Regions from separate parts of the Paenibacillus aurantiacus genome, predicted to be linked through region 2. Evidence: riboswitches for the same ligand, from Rfam matches in the RefSeq annotation. Region 2 holds a riboswitch; the other holds the start of a gene.

Evidence for each region. A riboswitch is a leader RNA that binds a small molecule or an ion and turns the genes downstream of it on or off. The one in region 2 is predicted to bind cyclic di-GMP.
Region 1: it holds a riboswitch for cyclic di-GMP, as region 2 does, so the genes downstream of both, ACFFSY_RS32570 (DUF192 domain-containing protein) here and ACFFSY_RS12770 (putative bifunctional diguanylate cyclase/phosphodiesterase) in region 2, are expected to answer to the same signal.

What each region holds. Positions count from the first base shown of each region.
Region 1 is NZ_JBHMDO010000053.1:30,547-34,758, forward strand. Features, by position in the region: gene ACFFSY_RS32545 (pilus assembly protein TadG-related protein) at 1-551, opposite strand, end outside; gene ACFFSY_RS32550 (TadE/TadG family type IV pilus assembly protein) at 561-941, opposite strand; gene ACFFSY_RS32555 (A24 family peptidase) at 938-1,450, opposite strand; gene ACFFSY_RS32560 (Flp family type IVb pilin) at 1,539-1,733, opposite strand; gene ACFFSY_RS32565 (Flp family type IVb pilin) at 1,842-2,036, opposite strand; gene ACFFSY_RS32570 (DUF192 domain-containing protein) at 2,093-2,437, opposite strand; cyclic di-GMP riboswitch class I at 2,523-2,612, opposite strand; gene ACFFSY_RS32575 (hypothetical protein) at 2,972-3,664, shown strand; gene ACFFSY_RS32580 (methyl-accepting chemotaxis protein) at 3,954-4,212, opposite strand, start outside.
Region 2 is NZ_JBHMDO010000022.1:254,532-258,743, forward strand. Features, by position in the region: gene ACFFSY_RS12760 (ABC transporter substrate-binding protein) at 1-45, shown strand, start outside; gene ACFFSY_RS12765 (MATE family efflux transporter) at 320-1,705, opposite strand; cyclic di-GMP riboswitch class I at 2,012-2,102, shown strand; gene ACFFSY_RS12770 (putative bifunctional diguanylate cyclase/phosphodiesterase) at 2,248-4,212, shown strand, end outside.

The sequences.
Region 1 (4,212 bases), on a different contig from region 2:
TTGCTCTCGTACGTCGAGGCCCCGGGACCACCGAGCGCCAGAATGCCGAAGTACCCGGCTTCTACCCCGGAGTTGTCTACCTTCAGTTTATATGGCTTCATATATTGCAGCGGAATCGACTCGTCAATGCCAAGCGGTGCGACGCCGGATGCCCGTCCCATGGGCATAATCTGAGCCGCCGCTTCCGCCGTGACGGTCGCCGTGTCCCTGCCGAGCAGTCTAGCGAAACCAAGCCGGATGTCCTTCTTTAACTTCACCCTTACGGTGGACATCGGCACGATCTCGGTGCCAATTAGACTGTTCTGCTCCCCGTGCGCCTTGAGGATCGACTGGACTACTGCCTCGGCCACCCCAGGACGCCCGGTTAGTTCTTGAGCCCCCGACAGCGCGGCGGCATTGGCTGTCTTCTGCAGGTGGCTCTTCTCCGCATACATAATGCCGCCATCCACGACGAGCCCGGCGATGGTGAGCAATACCAGCATCGCCAGACCGGCCAAGACGATCGTGCTGCCTTGTTCCTCCCTAATAAATGCATCCAACCGTATTCTCATCGTAACCTCCTACTCCACCCGGATGGTGGAATGGGCTGAAAGAACGGGGGCCGGAATAATCCGCGTGATGACCGGTGTCAAGAGCGGAAGCGAGTAGCGAAGCGTCACCGTCACGTTATCGCCGGACGCCCGAGCCGCCTGCTTCGGCGTAATCGTAACGGTCATGCTGCCCGGATCTCCTACCTGAAGATGCGTTTTGGCATAAGCCGTCATCTCTTGGTCGCTTCGGCCAAGCCCTCCAAGGCGGGTCGTCTCCTGTACGGTCATCTGCAAACTCGAGTAGGCGAAGAACAGCCGCCCCAAATCGGCGATCCCGCATAGCAGCAGCATGAGCAGCGGCAGCAGAATGGCAAATTCAACCAGCGATTGGCCGCGCTCATCCCGGATCATCCCGCTCCCCATCCTTCCAGCATAAATCCGAGCAGACAGCCGCCCGCGATCGCTACCCCGTAAGGGTACGAGCCGGAGGCCAATTGCCCCTGCAGCGGCAGCTTCAGCCGGTATCGCACGCACACAAGGACGTACTGCACATACCGAATTCGGGCCCGAAAGCCATTCTTGAACAGCACGATCGCCAGCGCCATGACCGCCCCGGCCAACGCCATGTATACCGATGCGGTCAACACGAACACCGCTCCCTTCAACGCCCCGACCAGCGCCAGCAGTTTGACGTCCCCCGCCCCCATGCCGCCCAACAGATAAGGGATGAGCAGAATCGCCAATCCTACGCCAAGTCCGACCAGCATATGGAGCAGTCCGCCCCAGCCGGCTGTCGCGATATGAAGCACGGCCGCCAGCAGCAGCGCCGGCGCAATGACTTTGTTATAAATTTTGCGGCTGCGCAGGTCGGTCACGACGCAGAGTGCCAGTACCAGCAGCAATATCGCATTTGTCCACATCTTCGCGCCTCCTCTTCGGCTTATTGTCGTTCCAAAAAGGGAAGGGCCGCACGCCACTGTTCGACGCACGGCCCTTCATCGGAGACGATTAAGGCGTTCCGCCCATTTCCGTTACGCCCGTGTTAACCGTATCCTCCGCGTTGTTGAACAGGTCGATGATATGGCCGCGGAGCGTAATCAGCGCCGTCACTACCGCAACCGCGATCAAACCTAGCACCAAACCGTACTCCGTCATCCCTTGACCTTGCTCATCGTTCCAGAAGCGGCGAATGTTGTTCATCATGTTGTTAGCCTCCAAGTAGTTGTTGTAGTTGTCTTAGCTGCACATCGTTCAATTGGCTTCCGTATTCGTGTCGGTCCGTATGTTATCCCGTGTCCGATCAGCTTGCGTTTATGGCGTTGCGCCCATCTCTGTTACCCCGGTGTTGACCGTATCCTCCGCGTTGTTGAACAGGTCGATGATATGGCCGCGCAGCGTAATCAGCGCCGTCACAACCGCAACCGCGATCAAACCGAGTACCAATCCGTATTCCGTCATCCCTTGACCTTGCTCGTCGTTCCAGAAGCGGCGAATGCTGTTCATCATGTTGTTAGCCTCCCAAGGTTGTGGTGTTGTTCAAAATTCCGTCCGTCTACTGCTCGTTAAGGTTCCAAAATCGCGGTCTGTCCAAGTTCCACCTTCGCGGCTGCCAGCGTGCCTGCCGGAAGTTCCACGACGGAACGGGTGCCTTCGAAGACCGTCCCGATCGCCCCCGGTCTCAGCCGATGCTCCAGGCCGACGACGATGCCCGACTTGTCCAGATGAAGCACATCCAGGTCGCATGCCATAAAGAACATGTGGACCGACTTGCACGGCTGAATATGAAGACCGTATCCACTGGGAAGAGAACGTCTTCCCACAAGACCTATCAGCCTCCGCCAAAACGTGTAAGCGCATTCAATATGGTCGCCAAGCCGTTCCCCGCTCTCCTGAATGACCAGCTTCATCCGGAGCGTCACCTCCTTTGTCTATGCAAAATAGCCCACCTTTAGGCCCGAAAGGAGGGTTCAAAAAAAGAACTCCCCTGCATCTTTCGGCAGCTGGCTGGCATCCCGCTTCTCACGCGGCTTAGCCCCTATAGCTTTGCGTCGCCGGCTTTCGCCGGTTTTGCCTTTATCGAGATCCAGCGAAGTTCGTATTGCTTGTTCGCCGTTCCGATATCTTGATCACATCTTACCCCGAGGTCCTATACTCCGTAATCCGACAAAATCCCCTATTTTCCGAAAGCGAAAACCAGATCTAAATTCCCTCAGTATTCTGGTATGTTAGAACTAGTTGTAACGTTTTCTTAATTCGTTATACCCTAATAACGAGAAGTTCCCTCTCAAACATGTAGGTAACATTAACCAATACTCAAGGGTAGATTTATCGTGCGACCAAAGATCTGTTTTCTCGGATGTACCGGCCCTCGCCATTGTGAAGGAGAACTGCGAGATGGCATAGAATTTATTGGTTAATTACGAAACCTGGGAGGAAGAAAAGTGCATCATTCCCTCGTTATTGCGCAATGCTTAAGCGACGAAGAGATCACCGTTCCACTGACGGAAGACCTGCTGCTTGATCTTCATCGCGAGCTGAAGCACACGGCTGCGGAAGAAACCGTTTGGCGAAAGCTCGTCCTTCTCTACCGTAAGCCGCTGCCGCCGTCCATTGCCTTCGATCTTATCGACCGAAACCTGGCCGTGGTGGAACTGGGACACACGAGACAAGAGGTCCACGTGATGTGGAAATTAGCCGGGATCGTAGACGAGGCCTTATTGACGTTAGCCATCGAGGTCTACGTCAATCCGGCTTTCGGGTTGAAGGAGACCGAGCTGCTGTTCGACAGCTACGATCAACGTACCTGGATGTTAGAGACGTTGATCCGCCAGGAGCCATCCGCCCCCGAGAAGAGAGCCTTATTGGAAGCCGCGATCCAACGAAACACACACGCCGATTCTCTGCGGCGATTGCTAGTCTCGGCGGATCGCGAACGATTGGCAAGACGCAGCGATCTGCCCGCAGAAACCTACGATGCCCTCTTCGAAACTAACGATCCTCGCGTGTGGTTGTCCCTCTCCCAGAATCCAAGCACACCCGTAGAGCTGCTCCGGCGCTTCCTGCAGGCGAAAGATATCCCGAACGCCCGCCGGATTCGGGAGTCGGCACGACTTCATCTTGGACGGCAGAGCTGATAACAGAGCGGCTGCGAGCGCCCATAGAGGCGGCTAGCAGCGTCCTTGGCGCTTGCACCCGGTTATGGTGCTAATGCGTGTTTCGATGCGGTATGGATTGAAGATCGCTCGAGACGTCCCCGAATCGCAACCCGCTCCTCCTATGCGAGCAGCTCCAACTGCCCAAAAAAAGCGGCCTACATCCCGCGAATAGCAAGATGTAGGCCGCCGAAACAGCTGCTGTATGCAATTAGGTTGAATGGTCCGTTCGGAGCGAGGTATATTCGTCCGTCTATCGCCTCTGGTCCCCCTACTTCTTCCACGGCAGCGAAAGCTTCCGCTTCGCGCCCTTCGGTTGTTTCGCCTTCTTCTCTTTCTTTTCTTTCTTTTCTTTCTTCTCTTTCTTCTTCGGCTGATCTTCGACAACCGCAGCCGCAGATTCGCCATTTACCTTGAACTTCGAAAGCGCCTGCTGCAGCTCGACTGCCGTCTCGCTCAGCGATCCCGAAGCATGCAGCACTTCTTCCATGGACACGAGCTGCGCGCCCGCCGATTCCGCCGCCTCCTGC
Region 2 (4,212 bases):
CTCGGCAAGCTGGACAAAGCCGTGGCGGATATCGTCAAACGTTAATAGCGCGATCGCAGTTTAGCGCGGCGAGCCGAGAATGGCTTGGCTCGGGCGCTTCGGGCAGCGAGGTAGAGCACGGCATTCCTTCGGGGATGCCGTGCTTTTGCGTTCCCGCGAAGGCCGGGCCGGCGATTGGCGGAGTTGCGCGGCCGCCGCGAACGACGGGACCAAGGACGCCCAGAGCGAATCGGACCAAAGATCCGTCCTTATAAACGAAGAAAGGCTGGCACGCGTCATGACGATGACGGGAGACCAGCCTTTCTTGCATGTTTGACAATTAATGGGCCGCGACGGTCGGATCGGCGCCGCCGGGCTCGACGAGCGAGCGGCTCTCCCAACGGCGGCTGTGCCACCGCGCCCACATGATGCCGGCGCGGAGCCATTCGTCCGCCGCGATGGCGAGCCAGACGCCGACCAAGCCGAGATCCAGCCGGAATACGAGCAGATAGCCGAGCGGCAGGCTCATGAGCACCATCGAGATGAAGCCCATGTAGACCGTGAATTTCGCGTCGCCGGCCGCGCGCAGCGCGTTGACGAGAACGAGGTTACCCGCGCGGCCGGTCTCCAGCACGATGCTGATCAGAATGACCTGCGCGGCGATCGAGACGATGTTCGGGTTGTCGGTGAACAGCCCGACGAGCGGATAACGGAACAGCATGGCCAGCACGTCGACGATGACCGTGATGCCGACGCTCCACATCACGCTGGACACTACCCGGCGGAACGCGAGCTCCTTCTGCTTCGCGCCGACGAGCCGGCCAACGATGATCGCCGTGCCCATGCCGATCGCCGCGCTGAACAAATAGACGTACTGCGAGATGGAGTTCGCGTAGTTGCGCGCGGCGAGCGCTTCTGTGCCAAGGAAGGTGACATAATAGAGAAAGACCGTTTGGCAGGCATGGTACGTCACCTGCTCGAGCGCGGACGGAATGCCGATCCGCAGGATTTTCTCAATATATTCCTTGGTAAAGGTCAAATAATAACGGAACGCGATGCGCACTTCCATGACCCGATACAGCATCCAGAGGAAGACAAGGAACGCGACGCCGCGGCTAATGACGGTCGAGACGGCCGCGCCGGCTACGCCCATCTCCGGGAAGCCGAGGTTGCCGAAGATCAGCGCATAGTTCAGCCCGATGTGGAGCACGTTCATGCCGAGGGCGACGTACATCGATTCCTTCGTAAAGCCGTAGGTGCGGATTAGGCTAGCGAACACATTAATCAGCGCTTGGATGAAAAGAAATCCGCCCACGATGCCCATGTACGTTTTGGCGTAATCGAGCACCTGGCCATGCAGATTCATCCCCCCGAGAATCATATTGCCGAAGATGAACAGCGCGCCGCTAACGACAAGGCCGAGAACGAGGTTGAGCGTGACGGCGAGTCCGGCGATCTTCGACGCTTCGAGCATCCGCTTCGCCCCAATGTACTGGGCCACGACGATGGCCGCCCCGTTGCTGATGACTTCCATAATGAGAATGCAAATAAATAAGTACTGGTTGACGACCCCGACGGCGGAGACCGCATCGTCGGACACGTGGCTGAGCATGAGGGTATCCGCCGTGCCCATCAGCATGAACAGGAAGACCTCCAAGAAGATCGGCCACGTTAATTTATAGAGGCTAAGGCCTTTGCCGCCGTCAGCATGAGCTTCCGTTGACAATTTGAACCACCTGCGCTTTCGTTCCTTTTATGCAATGGGGCTATCGTAACATAGACCTATAAGCTTTGCATTATTTTCGGGATAAAAATAAGTGAGCTGCTTTCCATTTTTTTATGGGAGCGGCACCAATATCGTCTAGGGCATTCTAGCACCTAGAGAAGCGTGCTGAGCGCGAAGAGAGGCGTTATGGAATGGGGCGATTTGGGTCTCCGCACAAACTTAGCCAAATGGTGGGAATACCTGTCTGTGCGGGGATCAAGGGTAGACGCGGTTAGGAAAATCGTCCTATAATAAGACTAAACAACATCATGTTCAGGGCAAACCGCTCCGAAAGGACGGGACGCAAAACTATAGGGGCTTACCGGAGCTTGTCTCCCGTTGCCAGCCAGCTGCCGCGCAAAGAGAGAACCCGCGGAGGTTCTTTTTTTCTTCTCTCGGCATTTCGTCCTTTAATGTGTGAAAGCACCTGTCCTCTATTCCATATACGAAACCGGTTACTTGGCATAACTTCCTAGACTATCAACGACGTGGAGCTGACTCCGATGCAACTGTGGATTATTTCCATTCTGTTCCTTCTTCTTCCAAGCTATCTGCTTTTCTATATGGGGGCCGAGATCTATTGGCGCAACCCGCGGCATCGGCTGCATCAGCTGACGATGGCGTTGATGTTCACGCTCGGGCTGACGCTTGCCTTGCAGTTCGCGATCCCGTATCTCCTCTCGCTGCCCGCGGGTACGCTGGCGGCTAGGCTGCGGTATACGATGTCCTTCCTGACGATGGGCTTCGCGCTGCTTTTCTTTCGCCATCTCACGGCGGGCGGTAAGGCGACGAGGCTTAGCCTGGCGCTAGCCTTGATTCCGTTTGCTTGCGCGGCAGCTTCCCTTCTCCCCTACTTTATGAATGACGTTTATCTCGAGGTCCACGGGGCGCACCGGATGGAGACGTTTGGTCCGGTGTATGGCGGGTTGATGGGCGTCAGCATCTTGTACACGTTCGTTGGCGTCATCATCATGCTCATCCGCAAAATCGTGTTCCCCCGATTTCGCAAGACGATCGAATTCAAGCGAATCAGCGCGGTATTGTGGGGGGCCCTGTTCACCGTGCTTGCCGTTATCGTGGCAGTGGGCATCAACTTCGTGCTCGTCGCCAAGGGCGTGTACACGTTTAATTTTCTTCCGACCTCTTGCGTCGTCATCTGGGCGTTCGCGCTTCGTTATGCCATGGTCAACCATGATTTTCTGGCTGCGACCGGAAGACGGTATGAGCTGCTCTTCAAACTGTCGCATCACGGCATCGTGCTGCTGGACAGCCAGTGCCGTATCGTGGAAGCGAACGCCTCTTTCCAGAAGCTGGTCGGGCTCTCCCCGGATGTTAGCATGCATGGACGCCGTTTCTCGGGCTTGCTGCGTTCCGGCGAAGAGGATGCGTTCGAGGACGATTACCGGCAGGCCAGCGCGTCCCTTACGCCGCTTCATCGGGAACTGGTGCTGATCGGGGCAAGCGGCGAGACGCACATCGTGGAGGCGCACAGCGACTATATCGAGATCGAAGGCAGTCTATACTCGTTCCTGCTCGCGCGCGACATGACCCAGCAGAAGCAAGGCGAGGAACGGCTAGCCCAGCTCGCCTACGAGGACGAGCTGACCGGTCTTGGCAACCGGCGGCATTTCTCGGATCGCATCCGGGAGGACTTGGCCAATGGCGTGGCGCTTGGCGTCATGCTGCTCGACTTGGATCAATTCAAATGGGTGAACGATACGCTCGGTCATTCGGCGGGCGACGCGATGCTGCAGCAGGTGGCTGGCAAGCTTAGCGCCGTCTCCGGCGGCTTCGTGGCCCGGCTGGGCGGCGACGAATTCGGGGTGCTCGTCCATGGCGGGCGCGAAGAGGTGCTCCGGGGCGCGGAGGCGCTGATCGCCGCCATGAAGGAGCCCGTCATGCTGGGCGGCAAGCCTTATGCAATTACCGCAAGCATCGGCATCAGCTTGGCGCCAGATGACGGCAATGACTATGAGACGCTGCTCCGGAGCGCGGACACGGCGATGTACGTGGCGAAGAACGGCGGCCGCAACCAATACTACCTGTTCCAGCCGCAGTTGAAGACGAACGCCGACAATTACATGACGCTCGTCAGCGGCTTGGCCTCCGCGCTCGAGCGGCGAGAGCTGCAACTGCACTTCCAGCCGCAGATCGATCTGCCTACCGGCGGCGTATACGGCGCCGAAGCGCTGCTGCGCTGGCACTCGTCTGAGCTGGGCTCGGTGCCGCCGGGCGTGTTTATCCCCATCGCGGAAGCGAACGGGCTCGTCGTGCCGATCGGCTGCTGGGTGATGGAGGAAGCGATTCGGCAGGCCAAGCATTGGGTCGACCAAGGGTACGAGGATTTCGTCGTCTCGGTCAACCTCTCCGCGATTCAGCTTCGGGATTCGGGGTTGGCGGAGCATGTAGCGGGATTGCTGGACAAATACGGGTTGCCGCCGCGCAATCTGTGTCTGGAGATCACGGAG